Regions from separate parts of the Streptococcus sp. Marseille-Q5855 genome, predicted to be linked through region 1. Evidence: predicted binding sites of a transcription regulator. Region 1 holds the regulator's gene; the other holds the start of a gene.
The links. The regulator CtsR, encoded in region 1, represses protease genes until heat stress. The targets are predictions, from matches to a motif close to TTGGTCAAAAAAGGTCAAANA.
Positions count from the first base shown of each region.

Region 1 (4,219 bases):
GCAGAACTCAAGAAGATCGACTTTATCCTAGACTGGACACCAAATACCAACCACACAGGGCTTTATGTGGCCAAGGAAAAAGGTTATTTCAAGGAAGCTGGAGTGGATGTTGATTTGAAATTGCCACCAGAAGAAAGTTCTTCTGACTTAGTCATTAACGGTAAGGCACCATTTGCAGTGTATTTCCAAGACTATATGGCTAAAAAATTGGAAAAAGGAGCAGGAATTACTGCCGTTGCAGCTATTGTTGAGCACAATACATCAGGAATCATCTCTCGTAAGTCTGACAATATCAATAGTCCTAAAGACTTGGTTGGGAAGAAATACGGAACTTGGAATGACCCAACTGAACTTGCTATGTTGAAAACATTGGTAGAGTCACAAGGTGGGGACTTTGATAAAGTCGAAAAAGTACCAAACAACGATTCAAACTCTATCACACCGATTGCCAATGGAGTATTTGACACTGCTTGGATCTACTATGGATGGGATGGTATCCTTGCTAAATCTCAAGGTGTAGATGCTAATTTCATGTACTTGAAAGACTACGTTAAAGAATTTGACTACTACTCACCAGTCATCATCGCCAACAACGACTATTTGAAAGACAACAAGGAAGAAGCTCGCAAAGTTATCCAAGCTATCAAAAAAGGCTACCAATACGCTATGGAACATCCAGAAGAAGCTGCGGATATCCTCATTAAGAATGCACCTGAACTCAAGGAAAAACGTGACTTTGTCATCGAATCTCAAAAATACTTGTCAAAAGAATACGCAAGCGACAAGGAAAAATGGGGTCAATTTGATGCAGCTCGCTGGAATGCCTTCTACAAATGGGATAAAGAAAATGGTATCCTTAAAGAAGACTTGACAGATAAAGGCTTCACTAACGAATTTGTGAAATAATGACAGAAATTAGACTAGAACACGTCAGTTATGCCTATGGTCAGGAGAGGATTTTAGAGGACATCAATCTGAAAGTGACTTCAGGTGAAGTGGTTTCCATCCTAGGTCCAAGTGGTGTAGGAAAGACCACCCTCTTTAATCTGATCGCAGGGATTTTAGAAGTTCAGTCAGGGAGAATTGTCCTTGATGGTGAAGAAAATCCCAAGGGGCGCGTGAGTTATATGTTGCAAAAGGACTTGCTCTTGGAGCACAAGACGGTGCTTGGTAATATCATTCTGCCCCTCTTGATTCAAAAGGTGGATAAGGCGGAAGCTATTGCTCGCGCGGATGAAATTCTTGCGACCTTTCAGTTGACAGCTGTAAGAGATAAATACCCTCATGAACTCAGTGGTGGGATGCGCCAGCGTGTAGCCTTACTTCGTACCTATCTTTTCGGGCACAAGCTCTTTCTCTTAGATGAAGCCTTTAGTGCCTTGGATGAGATGACCAAGATGGAACTCCACGCTTGGTACCTTGAGATTCATAAGCAGTTGCAGCTAACAACCTTGATCATCACGCATAGTATCGAGGAGGCCCTCAGTCTCAGCGACCGCATCTATGTCTTGAAAAATCGCCCTGGGCAGATTGTTTCAGAAATTAAACTAGATTGGTCTGAAGATGAGGACAAGGAAGTCCAAAAGATTGCCTACAAACGTCAAATCTTGGCAGAATTAGGCTTAGATAAGTAGAAAAATAGGGAGTTGGTGAAGATTATCCTTTACCAGCGCCCTTTTTCTTTTAAAAATGAGAAAATTTCGGTATAATAGTCAAAGATAGTCAAGGTTCAAAGAGAGAGGTGGGTTTGTAATGAGATTTAAAAATACATCGGATCATATTGAGGCCTACATCAAGGCGATTTTAGATCAATCTGGAATTGTGGAGTTGCAACGGAGTCAGTTGGCGGATACCTTTCAGGTTGTTCCTAGTCAGATTAACTATGTGATCAAGACACGCTTTACGGAAAGTAGAGGCTACTTGGTTGAAAGTAAGCGTGGTGGCGGAGGCTACATTCGTATAGGACGGATTGAGTTTTCTAGTCATCATGAAATGCTCCGAGAGTTGCTTTATTCGATTGGCGAGCGAGTTAGTCAAGAAATTTATGAGGATATTCTACAGCTTTTGGTTGAGCAGGAATTGATGACCAAGCAGGAGATGAATTTGCTGGTAGCGGTAGCTTTGGATCGAGTTCTAGGAGAAGAAGCTCCAGTTGTTCGTGCAAACATGCTACGACAGGTCATACAAGAGGTAGATAGAAAAGGGAAGTAAGATGAACTATTCAAAAGCATTGAATGAATGTATCGAAAGTGCCTACATGGTTGCTAGCCATTTTGGAGCTCGTTATCTAGAGTCTTGGCACTTGTTGATTGCCATGTCCAATCACAGTTATAGTGTGGCAGGGGCGACTTTAAATGATTATCCATATGAGATGGACCGTTTGGAAGAGGTGGCTTTGGAACTGACTGAAACGGACTATAGCCAGGATGAAACCTTTACGGAATTGCCGTTCTCTCGTCGTTTGCAGGTTCTTTTTGACGAAGCAGAGTATGTAGCGTCAGTGGTCCATGCTAAGGTGCTAGGGACAGAGCACGTCCTCTATGCGATTTTGCATGATGGCAATGCCTTGGCGACTCGTATCTTGGAGAGGGCTGGTTTTTCTTATGAAGACAAGAAAGATCAGGTCAAGATTGCTGCTCTTCGTCGAAATTTAGAAGAACGGGCAGGCTGGACTCGTGAAGACCTCAAGGCTTTACGCCAACGCCATCGTGCTGTGGCTGACAAACAAAATTCTATGGCTAATATGATGGGAATGCCCCAGACTCCGAGTGGTGGACTTGAGGACTATACGCATGATTTGACGGACCAGGCTCGCTCTGGCAGATTAGAGCCAGTCATCGGTCGTGACAAGGAAATATCCCGTATGATTCAAATCTTGAGCCGGAAAACCAAGAATAATCCTGTCTTGGTTGGGGATGCTGGTGTCGGGAAAACAGCTCTGGCGCTTGGTCTTGCCCAGCGTATTGCTAGTGGTGATGTACCTGCGGAAATGGCTAAGATGCGCGTGTTAGAGCTTGACTTGATGAATGTCGTTGCAGGGACACGCTTCCGTGGTGACTTTGAAGAACGCATGAACAATATCATTAAGGATATTGAAGAAGATGGCCAAGTCATCCTCTTTATCGATGAACTTCACACTATCATGGGTTCTGGGAGTGGAATTGACTCAACTCTGGATGCGGCCAATATCTTGAAGCCAGCCTTGGCGCGTGGAACTTTGAGAACGGTTGGTGCCACCACTCAGGAAGAATACCAAAAACATATCGAAAAAGATGCAGCCCTTTCTCGTCGTTTCGCCAAAGTGACGATTGAAGAGCCAAGTGTGGCAGACAGCATGACCATTTTGCAAGGCTTGAAGGCGACTTATGAGAAACATCACCGTGTGCAAATCACAGATGAGGCGGTTGAAACAGCCGTCAAGATGGCTCATCGTTACTTGACTAGCCGTCACTTGCCAGACTCTGCTATCGACCTCTTGGATGAGGCAGCAGCAACAGTGCAAAATAAATCAAAGCATGTAAAAGCAGACGATTCTGACTTGAGTCCAGCTGACAAGGCCTTGATGGATGGCAAGTGGAAACAGGCAGCTCAGCTAATCGCAAAAGAAGAGGAAGTGCCTGTCTATAAAGACTTGGTGACAGAGTCTGATATTTTGACCACCTTGAGTCGCTTGTCAGGTATTCCAGTCCAAAAACTGACTCAAACTGATGCCAAGAAATACTTGAATTTGGAAGCTGAATTGCACAAACGTGTTATCGGTCAAGATCAAGCAGTTTCAAGCATTAGCCGTGCCATTCGCCGCAATCAGTCAGGGATTCGCAGTCACAAGCGTCCGATTGGCTCCTTTATGTTCTTAGGGCCTACAGGTGTCGGGAAGACTGAATTAGCCAAGGCTCTGGCAGAAGTCCTCTTTGACGACGAATCAGCTCTTATCCGCTTTGATATGAGTGAGTATATGGAAAAATTCGCAGCCAGTCGTCTCAACGGAGCTCCTCCAGGATATGTGGGGTATGAAGAAGGTGGGGAGTTGACCGAGAAGGTTCGCAACAAACCATACTCTGTTCTCCTCTTTGATGAGGTAGAAAAAGCCCACCCAGACATCTTTAATGTTCTCTTACAGGTTTTGGATGATGGTGTCTTGACAGATAGCAAGGGGCGCAAGGTTGACTTTTCAAATACCATTATCATCATGACGTCAAACCTTGGTGCGACAGCCCTT
Region 1 is NZ_CAMPPR010000006.1:542,839-547,057, reverse strand. Features, by position in the region: gene OC529_RS09055 (ABC transporter substrate-binding protein) at 1-906, shown strand, start outside; gene OC529_RS09050 (ABC transporter ATP-binding protein) at 906-1,634, shown strand; gene OC529_RS09045 (CtsR family transcriptional regulator) at 1,753-2,211, shown strand; gene OC529_RS09040 (ATP-dependent Clp protease ATP-binding subunit) at 2,213-4,219, shown strand, end outside.

Region 2 (4,219 bases), on a different contig from region 1:
TCAGGATCCAAGGCTGAAGTTGGCTCGTCAAAGAGCAAAACATCAGGTTCCATGGCCAACCCACGCGCGATGGCAATCCGCTGTTGCTGCCCACCTGACAAACTCTGTGGATAAGCAGTTGCCTTATCTGGCAAACCAACTTTTTCCAAAAGTTCTTGGGCTCTCTTCTCAGCAACTGCCTTGCTCTCACCTTTGGTCTTGATAGGTGACAAGGTGATATTTTCCATCACAGTCATATTAGGAAAGAGATTAAACTGTTGGAAAACCATCCCCATCTTCTCACGCATAGCAAACAGGTCATTCTTCTTGTCCGTAATATCGACTCCCTCAAAGATAACCTTCCCCTTGGTTGCTTCTTCCAATAAATTCATAGAGCGAAGCAAGGTAGATTTCCCGCTCCCTGAAGGACCGATGATAACGACAACTTCTCCTCTTTTAATCTCGAGGTTGATGCCCTTCAATACTTCATTCTTTCCAAATGATTTATGTAAATTTTCAATTTTTATCAAGGTTTCTGTCATTATTTCTTATCTCCTTGTCCCATACGTTTTTCAAAAGCTTTCAAGGCTACTGTCAAAATAGAAGTCATAATCAAGTAATAAAAGGCTGCAAATAAAAGTGGTGTCAAAGGTAAATAGGTTGTTGTAGAAACTGTTGTAGCCCCGTTCCACAACTCCATGACACCGATAGCTGATAAGAGGGAGCTGTCCTTGATAATGGTGATAAATTCGTTCCCCAAAGCTGGCAAGATATTTTTGATTGCTTGTGGCAAAATCACATAGCGCATCGCATTTTTAGGACGAATCCCTAGCGAATAAGCCGCTTCTAGCTGACCTTTTGGAACCGCATTGATTCCAGCACGAACAGTCTCAGAAACATAAGCACCACTGTTCATAGAGATAATCAAAATCCCTGGAATCAGACGAGAAAGATCAACACCCAAAATCCCAACCTGAATAGTCGGAGCATTGATATGCATTAGAGCAAAGGCAATCATGATCTGAACCATCATCGGCGTCCCGCGGAAAATCCAAACGTACAAGTTGGCCAGCCAAACAAGCGGTTTAAACTTTGAACGTTGCCCAAAAGCCAAGACAACCCCTAAAATAGTTCCCAAAAAGACAACACAGATAGAAATGAGAACCGTCACAACAGCCCCATAGTTAAAATAAGGTAAATACTTAGGTAAAAAAGAAAAATTCATAGTCACACTGCTTTCTAAAATAGAGTACTGTATGATTATAACATGTATTGAATTAAAATTCAAATCTTTTATCCAATTTATTTAAAAATCTTTAAACTAGCAGAATTAGCGAGAAATCTTAGTTTTTTCTAGGCAAGTTGGCCTCCTTTATGGTAAAATAGTAACGATAAGAAATGAAGGAGAATCAAAATGGAATCACATTTGGTTAGAATCATCAACCGCCTTGAAGCAATGGCAAACGATGGCGGAAATTTAAAACGTAATTTTGAACGCGAAGGAGTTGTTGTTGCAGAAGTTGCATACAGCCACGACGAAGAAAACGGATCAATCTTTACCCTTCGTGATGTAGAAGCTCGCGAAACTTATACTTTTGATAGCATTGACTTGATTGCAATGGAGATTTACGAACTCCTTTACTAATACAAAACAAGCTGGGATTACACCCTGCATGTCTAACCAAAATCCTTTTTGTCTCACAAATAGGATTTTTTTATAGTCCAAATCCACGAAGATTTTCATTGTAACAACTTCTCAAAGCTACAATCTTTTTACTTGCTTTACACCCCAATCCTGTTATAATGAGAGTATAGAAATTTGACTATTTTTGACCTTTAAACAGGTCAGGCTAAAGAAAGAAATGAGGTAGATGTATGCTTTGTCAAAACTGTAAAATTAACGACTCAACAATTCATCTTTACACCAATCTCAATGGAAAACAAAAACAAATTGACCTCTGTCAAAACTGCTATAAGATTATCAAAACAGACCCTAATAACAGTCTCTTTAAAGGCATGACAGATTTGAACAATCGTGATTTCGATCCCTTTGGTGATTTCTTCAACGACCTAAACAATTTCAGACCTTCTAACAACACTCCTCCTATTCCCCCAACCCAATCAGGTGGAGGTTACGGTGGAAACGGCGGTTATGGTTCCCAAAATCATGGATCCGCTCAAACTCCACCACCAAGCCAAGAAAAAGGCCTGCTAGAAGAATTTGGTATCAACGTAACTGAGATTGCCCGTCGTGGAGACATTGACCCCGTTATTGGGCGCGACGATGAGATTATCCGTGTCATCGAGATTCTCAATCGTAGAACCAAGAATAATCCTGTCCTTATCGGTGAACCTGGTGTCGGAAAAACGGCCGTTGTCGAAGGCCTAGCTCAGAAAATCGTTGATGGCGATGTTCCACATAAACTCCAAGGTAAACAAGTCATCCGTCTGGATGTGGTTAGCTTGGTTCAAGGAACGGGTATTCGTGGACAATTTGAAGAACGCATGCAAAAACTCATGGAAGAAATTCGCAAACGTGAGGATATTATCCTCTTTATCGATGAAATCCATGAAATTGTCGGTGCAGGTTCTGCGAGTGATGGTAATATGGACGCAGGAAATATCCTCAAGCCAGCCCTTGCTCGTGGGGAACTGCAACTGGTCGGCGCTACTACCCTCAATGAATACCGTATCATTGAAAAGGATGCTGCCTTAGAGCGTCGTATGCAGCCTGTTAAAGTCGATGAACCAACGGTGGAAGAAACAATCACTATCCTCAAAGGAATTCAAAAGAAATACGAAGACTACCACCACGTTCAATATACCGATGCTGCAATTGAAGCAGCTGCAACTCTTTCCAATCGTTACATTCAAGACCGCTTCTTACCTGACAAGGCCATTGACCTCCTAGATGAAGCAGGTTCTAAGATGAACTTGACCTTGAATTTTGTGGATCCTAAAGTCATTGATCAGCGCTTGATTGAGGCTGAAAATCTTAAATCTCAAGCTACACGAGAGGAAGATTTTGAGAAGGCCGCCTACTTCCGTGACCAGATTGCCAAGTATAAGGAAATGCAAAAGAAAAAGGTCACAGACCAGGATACTCCTATCATCAGTGAGAAAACCATTGAACACATTATCGAGCAGAAAACCAATATTCCTGTTGGCGATTTGAAAGAGAAAGAACAATCTCAACTTATCCATCTAGCTGAAGACCTCAAGTCTCATGTTATTGGGCAAGACGATGCAGTCGATAAGATTGCCAAGGCTATTCGCCGGAATCGTGTCGGTCTCGGTACGCCAAACCGTCCAATTGGAAGCTTCCTCTTTGTCGGACCAACTGGTGTCGGTAAGACAGAACTTTCCAAACAACTAGCTATCGAACTCTTTGGTTCTGCTGACAGCATGATTCGCTTTGACATGAGTGAATACATGGAAAAACACAGTGTAGCTAAGTTGGTCGGCGCCCCTCCAGGTTATGTTGGCTACGATGAGGCTGGGCAATTAACTGAAAAAGTTCGCCGCAATCCATATTCTCTTATTCTCTTGGATGAAGTGGAAAAAGCCCATCCAGATGTTATGCACATGTTCCTCCAGGTCTTGGACGATGGTCGTTTGACAGATGGGCAAGGACGTACCGTTAGCTTCAAGGATGCCATCATCATCATGACTTCAAATGCAGGTACAGGTAAGGCAGAAGCCAGCGTTGGATTTGGGGCTGCTAGAGAAGGACGTACCAACTCTGTTCTCGGTGAACTCGGTAACTTCTTTAGCCCAGAGCTTATGAACCGTTTTGATGGTATTATCGAATTTAAGGCTCTCAGCAAGGAAAACCTCCTTCAGATTGTCGAGCTTATGCTTGCAGACGTTAACAAGCGCCTTTCTAGCAACAACATTCATTTGGATGTAACTGACAAGGTCAAGGAAAAATTGGTTGACCTCGGTTATGATCCAAAAATGGGGGCGCGCCCACTTCGTCGTACTATTCAAGACTATATTGAGGACGCAATCACTGACTACTACCTTGAAAATCCAAGTGAAAAAGACCTAAAGGCAGTTATGACCAGCAAGGGCAACATTCAAATCAAATCTGCCAAAAAAGCTGAAGTGAAAGCTTCTAAAACAGAAAAATAAATACTATATAAAATAAGTGGAAAATGAAAATTTTCTGCTTCTTTTTTACTAAAATAACTGTAATTTCTTGACAGCTTGCCCTTTGTCCATTATGATAATAATAACG
Region 2 is NZ_CAMPPR010000004.1:108,184-112,402, forward strand. Features, by position in the region: gene OC529_RS05710 (amino acid ABC transporter ATP-binding protein) at 1-521, opposite strand, end outside; gene OC529_RS05715 (amino acid ABC transporter permease) at 521-1,204, opposite strand; gene OC529_RS05720 (DUF1797 family protein) at 1,394-1,624, shown strand; gene OC529_RS05725 (ATP-dependent Clp protease ATP-binding subunit) at 1,855-4,113, shown strand.
Region 2: the regulator CtsR is predicted to act here: its motif matches at 1,796-1,816, upstream of OC529_RS05725 (ATP-dependent Clp protease ATP-binding subunit).